Regions from separate parts of the Desulfurispora sp. genome, predicted to be linked through region 2. Evidence: predicted binding sites of a transcription regulator. Region 2 holds the regulator's gene; the other holds the start of a gene.

Region 1 (3,410 bases), on a different contig from region 2:
GCTCCTTATTCCTCAGGACAGTTTGTAGCGGACAGGCTTCAGACTGTATTTTTTTTGCCTGCAGGTCTTTAAAGCCTTGCTGCCGTTATATTATGATGGGGGTGAGGAGGGGAAGGGAGAAGGATATGCTCAGGGTTTGCTATGTGGTGGGCGAGAAAGGAACGGGCAAGACCACGCTGACCAGTATCCTGGCCTACAACCTGTTTTTGCGCAATTACCAGGTGGCGGTTCTGGACCTCACCGGACGGGGGCAGGGCTACTTTTTCCGGCTGGGAGCCTGTGACTTTTTTGCCCTGGGCGATGGCAGCGTCAATATACCCCGCGGTTTGCTGGTGACACTGCAGGATATCCAGGAGCAGATGCGGCTGGCGCCGGAAATGTGTCTGACCGCCTTACCACTTATGCCCGGCCTGAAGATTGTGCTGAGCGCACCGCAGGCCACACCGTCCGAGAACGCCCGCCTGGCCGCTATTTTTCTGGAGCAGTACCGGCAGGCGCTGGATCTGGTTTTTGTGGAAATGTGCCCCCCTTTTGTTCCTCCGGCGGACTTACCCCGGACCGGGGAAACCTGCACCCAGGTGCTGGCGTTGTGCGATCATACCGGACCGTCCTGGATCAGGCATGACCAAAACCTGCGCCATTTTACCAGCCGTACGGGTGGCCCTCGCATCATCCTGAACAAGCAGGTGGAATCTTTGGCGGCGGCCACCCGTTTTGTCCGGGAAAACAAAACCGGGGTGGACTGGATCCTCCCCCCGGCTGAAGATGTGCTGGCCAACTCTACAGTTATGGAGCTTTGCAAAAAGGCGGCCAGCAACGCGTTTCTGCAAAAAATACTGTTTTTGCTGCATGACCTGCTTTCTCAGGCTTGAACTACCAATCTTACAGGCCCTGCGCGGCCACAAAGACTGCCGTATCCACCACGCGGTTGGAATATCCCCATTCATTGTCATACCAGGCGATTACCTTGACCATGGTATCTCCCACCACCATGGTGGAAAGTCCGTCCACTATGGAAGAATGGGGATTGCCGTTGTAGTCCCGGGAAACCAGCGGGGCTTCGCTGTAAGCCATGATCCCCTTTAGTGGCCCCTCCGCCGCCTCCCGGAGCAGGGAGTTGACCTCTTCCCGAGTGGTGGGCCGGGACACTTCGGCCACCAGGTCCACTACCGAAACGTTGGGTGTGGGTACGCGCATGGCCATACCGTGCAGCTTGCCCTTCAGCTCGGGCAAGACCAGGGCAACGGCTTTGGCCGCCCCGGTGGTGGTGGGGATGATGGACATGGCTGCCGCTCTGGCCCGGCGCAGATCCTTGTGGGGCAGATCCAGGATCTGCTGGTCATTGGTGTAGGAATGAACCGTGGTCATCATGCCGCGCTGTATGCCCAGATGCTGGTGCAGTACCTTGGCTACCGGGGACAGGCAGTTGGTGGTGCAGGAGGCGCAGGAAATGACCTGGTGGGTGGCCGGGTCGTACTTCTCCTGGTTCACGCCCATGACGATGGTGATATCTTCATTTTTGGCCGGAGCGGAAATCAAAACCTTTTTGGCTCCCCCGGCCAGGTGCAGAGCGGCCTTGTCTCGCTCAGTGAAGCGTCCGGTCGATTCTATGACTATGTCTACCCCCAGCTCTCCCCATTTCAGCTGTGCCGGATCCTTTTCCGCCAGCACTCTGATTTCCTGCGGCCCGCAGCGGAAGCCGCTTGCCGTGACACTGATATCCTGATTCCAGATGCCGTGCACCGAGTCATATTTCAACAGGTGGGCCAGGGTAGCCGGGTCGGTCAGATCGTTAACAGCAACAATTTGCAGATCAGCGGGACGCTGCCAGGCCAGGCGGAAGACGGCCCGGCCGATCCGGCCGAAGCCGTTGATGGCAATTTTTACCGGCACTGCTCATTCCTCCTTGTATTTGGTACTGGTATATTCTGGTCTGATACTCTTCAATAAATATTTACGTTAAACTACAAAAAAAGTCAATAGACGGGGAATTCAAGGGGAAATAATAATAATATTCAATCATGCTACATTGTATGCAAAATATAATAAATATTTGATTTGCTTAAGGGAAATTGTGTAGCCCAATGATATATTTGCAGCGGATAACCGGGCAAATTGTTATTGCGTTACCAATAAAAGTTGCATCTTCGACATTATTCTTTCAAAATGTGGTGTTTTTTATGAGTGATAACCATATAATAATTTTTGATTTTGATGATACCCTGGTGGATACAACGGTTATTTTTGAAAAAGCGCGCCGGCAATATGTGGAACAAATGGTGGAACTGGGGTTCCCGGAGGAAGCGGTGCTGGAGGTGCTCGACCGCTATGATGTTGAAAATGTCAAAAAATTTGGCGGATTTTATACCCGGTGCTTTCCTGATGCCATGGTCAGGACATATCAGTATTTTTGCTCCTTGACGGAGCGGGAGGAGAATGAGAGGATAAAACAAAGCCTGGCTGCTATCGGCTGGCAGGTGTACGAAGAGGAACCCGCATTACTTAAAGGCGCCCGGGAATTGCTCGGCTTTTTGCAGGGCAGATGGCGGCTGGTCCTGGCCACCAAGGGGGAGCCGGCGGTGCAGTTGCGCCGCATTCAGCGCAGCGGCCTGCTGAAGTATTTTGCAGCTGTATATGTGGCGCCTTTGAAGACGTCTGGCATCTACCGGCATATTCTGCAGGAGCACGGCGTGCCGCCCCAACAGGTCTGGGTGGTGGGCAACAGCATCAAGTCCGACATCAATCCGGCCCTGGCGGTGGGCATCGCCGGTGTACACATACCGCATCCCTGTACCTGGCATTATGAAATAGAACCGCCGGCCGGAGAGCACTATGTGGTCAGGGATCTGGCCGAACTCAAGGAGTTCTTTGCCCGGCGCTTGCCGCGGAGCCGGGGGTGGTGGGGCAGGGCGAAAAAGGAGGTTGGGAAAAATGAAAAAGGCTTTGCTGGTAATTGATCTGCTCAATGACTTCATGCAAGAAGGAGGTGCGCTGTACTGCGGCGCGGCGGCGCGGCGCGTCATTCCGGTGGTGGTGGAAAAGATCAAGGAGTACATCGCGCAGGGGTTGCCACTTATATTTGCCATGGACGCCCATGACCCCGACGACCTGGAGTTTTTGCGCTATCCCCCCCACTGTGTTTACGAAACACCCGGTGCCCGGCTGATTCCGGAAATAGCGCAGGTGATCGAGGAGTATCCGTTCGTGATCAAAGTGCCCAAGAGCCGTTTCAGCGCCTTTTTCCGCACCAATTTAAACAACATCCTGCGCGATTTAAGCCCGGAACTGGTGGAAGTGGTGGGGGTATGTACCAATATTTGTGTGTTGTATACCGTCGAAGAACTGGTCAACCGGGACTATAAAGTGGTGGTGCTGAAAGACGGTGTGGCCTCATTTGATGAAAACGCGCA
Region 2 (3,410 bases):
GGCCGGGGAGGATCCGGTCAACTGCCCCATAGAGTACATCCTGGAGGCCATCAGGACCATTTATGAGGTGAAAGAAGAGAACGGCAGCATCCGGCGGATCAATGTGAACATTGCCGCCACCACGGTGGAAAACTACCGGTTATTGAAAGAGGCCGGGATTGGCACCTATATCCTGTTCCAGGAAACCTATCACCGGGAAACCTATCACCGGATGCACCCATCAGGACCCAAACGCGACTACGACTATCACACCACGGCCATGGACCGGGCCATGCAGGGCGGCATTGACGATGTGGGGTTGGGGGTGCTCTTTGGCCTGTATGACTACAAATTTGAAGTGCTGGCCATGTTGCAGCATGCCCTGCATCTGGAAGAGGCTTTTGGTGTGGGACCGCATACCATTTCGGTGCCCCGCCTGCGCCCGGCTGCCGGTGTGGATTACCATCAGTTCCCTTATTTGGTAAGTGATGCCGACTTTAAGAAGATCATCGCCATTTTGCGCCTGGCCGTACCCTACACCGGGATTATACTTTCTACCCGGGAGCGGGCGGAGTTCCGGGACGAGCTGCTGGCCGTGGGGGTTTCCCAGCTCAGCGCCGGCTCCTGTACCGGGGTGGGCGGCTACCGTCAGGAGCTGGAGCGGCAGTCCGGCCGGTGCGGGGCAGTTGCGGCGGCCGGTGACCAGGCGCCGCAGTTTCAGGTGGAGGATCACCGCAGTCCCGACGAGGTGCTGCGCAGCGTTTGCCTGTCGGGCTACATCCCCAGCTTCTGCACGGCCTGCTATCGCAGCGGGCGGACCGGGGACCGCTTCATGGCCCTGGCCAAGAGCGGGCAAATTCAGAATGTCTGCCAGCCCAATGCTATTTTGACTTTCAAGGAGTTTTTGGTGGACTACGCTTCACCGGAAACCCGGCAGGTGGGCGAGCGGACCATAGCCGAGCACCTGCTGGAGATCCAGAACCCGCAGGTGCGCCGCCTGACCGAGGAGCGGCTGCGGCTGATTGAGCAGGGGCAGCGGGATATGTACTTTTAAAGACCTGAATTGTTCTACTAATTGCCAAAATACAGGCCTGGTGCCTGTATTTTTGATTTCAGCGCGTTAGAACATTCTTGACAGATGACAGCGGACGGGCATAGGATTTTATATGTCTGTCCGGACAGCCGGAACCGGCCGCGGTGAGGGCGGTTTTTTGCGCCGGGATATTTATTGGGCGGTTGAATTGTGATAAAATAATAAAATAATTAGAATATTCAAATAGATAATCCGGGATGGGAACGGCCAATATTGGCCGGCAGATTCGAAAAACGGTCCGGAAAAGCTGTTTGACATAAATATCAACAAATGATATAAAATACATAACATGTGAATTTTATAACACTCCGGTTTGTCCATAGAGTGCAATCTGGCCACACGAAAATGAACAAGGAGGCGTCTGTTTTGAAGACACTGCGCGTACCCGAGGCTACTGTGACCAGGCTTTCCATATATTCCCGATTTCTGGAGAAGTTGGACCGCAACGGTGTGACCACGGTTTCCTCGGGGGAAATCGCCGAGGGGGTGGGGGTGAGTCCGGCCCAGGTGCGCAAGGACCTGGCCTATTTCGGCGAGTTCGGTACCCGCGGGGTGGGTTACAACGTCAAGGATCTGCTGCGCTACACTATGAAAATTCTCGGTCTGGACCAGCACTGGAACCTGGTGCTGGTGGGGGCGGGCAACCTGGGTTACGCCCTGTGCACCTACAGCGGTTTTAACAAGCGCGGCTTCAGCATTGTGGGCGTTTTTGACGACGACCTGACCAAAATTGGCAAGAAGATCAATGACCTGGAAGTACTGCCCCTGGAGGAAATGCCCCGGGTGATTGAAAAATACGGCTGCCGCATCGGCATTATCGCCGTGCCGGCCCGCGGTGCCCAGGAGATCGCCGATTTGATGATCAAAAACGGCCTGCAGGCCATCCTGAACTTTTCCCCGGCCGTGCTCAATGTGCCTGATTACATTGAAGTGCGCAATGTGGATCTGGCGGTCAAACTGGAGATCCTGACCTTCAATTTGGGCTTCCGCGCTGCCCAGAACCTGTGATGTTTGGGATAGGGCATGATGCTGTTGGGGCGCATCTGCAGATAAATGAGCAAAACGCCAGTCCCTGTGCGGTCTGGCGTTTTTTGTAATTTCAGCGGAGGTGGAATCGTGCTTTCTTTAGTAATCCAGAGCAGCCGCAATTCCGACGCTCACATCAAAGCCGTGCTCTGTGGCAGCAGCCTGACGCTGCCTGTCGCAGGGGGCAAGCTGGCCCTGGGCACATGGCAGGGTGTGTTTTTCTGTGAATTCGACGGCCCACGCCGCCGGCAGGTGCAGGTGCACTTTGTCAGAAATTGAAGCGGGCCAGGATTTGCTCTTCCTCCGGGGACAGGGGCGGGTCAGCGCCGGCGGCAGGGTGCCCCGGGGCTGCTTCCTGTTCTTCCCGGGGCAGCATTTCCTCCATCCGGCCCAGGATCTGGCGCACGTCTTCTTCATATTTGAGCAGAATGCCCAGTGTTTGCAGGCAGACCGGCTTTTTCAGACCCCGGGCGCCCAGCAGCAGCAGGGCGCGGGCCCAATCAATGCTTTCGGCCAGGCCGGGCGGCTTGCGCAGGGCGCTTTTGCGCAGTGTTTGAATGAAATTTACGCACTGTGCCAGCAGGTTTTCCGGGATATCGGGCAGGTGCAGGCGGATGATGGCCTGTTCCTGTTCGGCCGGGGGATAGTCGATGTACAGGTGCAGGCAGCGGCGCTTCAAGGCGTCGCTCAATTCGCGCCGGTTGTTGCTGGTCAGGAGCACCAGCGGGATGTGGCGGGCCCGCACCGGGCCGTATTCCGGAATGCTCACCTGGTATTCTCCCAGGGCTTCCAGCAGGAAGCTTTCCAATTCCTCATCGCTTTTGTCAATTTCATCAACCAGCAGCACAGCCGGTTCGGGAGATAAAAAGGCCTGCAGCACCGGACGGGGCAGCAAAAATTCCTCGCCGTACAGGTGCTCCTGCAGGCTCTGCCAGTCGCGCTGGCCGGTGGTCTGCAGGTAGAGCAACTGCTTCTGATAGTTCCACTCATAAAGGGCCTTGCTTTCATCCAGGCCGGGGTAGCACTGCAGGCGGTACAGGGGAGCATGCAGGGCCCGGGCCAGCGCCCGGGCCAGATAGGTTTTGCCCACGCCGGCTGGTCCTTCCACCAGCAGGGGCTTTTGCATTTTCCCGGCCAGGAAAACCGTGGCGGCCAGCCTCTGGCCGGTCAGAAAGCCGGCCTTGAGCAAGCCCTGCTGAACAGTGCGGGGGCTGGTGAAAAAGTGCGGCATTTACAACAGCTCCTGAACGGGTTTATATTGGGGTGGGGAGGTGTGGCCATTGCAAATTGAGATCCTCACTCCGGATACCGG

Evidence for each region. The regulator Rex, encoded in region 2, represses fermentation and respiration genes when NADH is low (regulators of the CRP and FNR family bind a similar motif). The targets are predictions, from matches to a motif close to ATTGTTAANNNNTTAACAAT.
Region 1: the regulator Rex is predicted to act here: its motif matches at 2,115-2,134, upstream of gap (type I glyceraldehyde-3-phosphate dehydrogenase).

The regions. Positions count from the first base shown of each region.
Region 1 covers NZ_JBRAJI010000005.1:67,585-70,994, forward strand. The annotation lists gene ACUVTU_RS02425 (hypothetical protein) at 126-872, shown strand; gene gap (type I glyceraldehyde-3-phosphate dehydrogenase) at 883-1,893, opposite strand; gene ACUVTU_RS02435 (HAD family hydrolase) at 2,181-2,957, shown strand; gene ACUVTU_RS02440 (cysteine hydrolase family protein) at 2,932-3,410, shown strand, end outside.
Region 2 covers NZ_JBRAJI010000039.1:1,361-4,770, reverse strand. The annotation lists gene hydG ([FeFe] hydrogenase H-cluster radical SAM maturase HydG) at 1-1,033, shown strand, start outside; gene ACUVTU_RS10360 (redox-sensing transcriptional repressor Rex) at 1,418-2,080, shown strand; gene ACUVTU_RS10355 (secondary thiamine-phosphate synthase enzyme YjbQ) at 2,189-2,377, shown strand; gene ACUVTU_RS10350 (AAA family ATPase) at 2,367-3,329, opposite strand; gene ACUVTU_RS10345 (hypothetical protein) at 3,379-3,410, shown strand, end outside.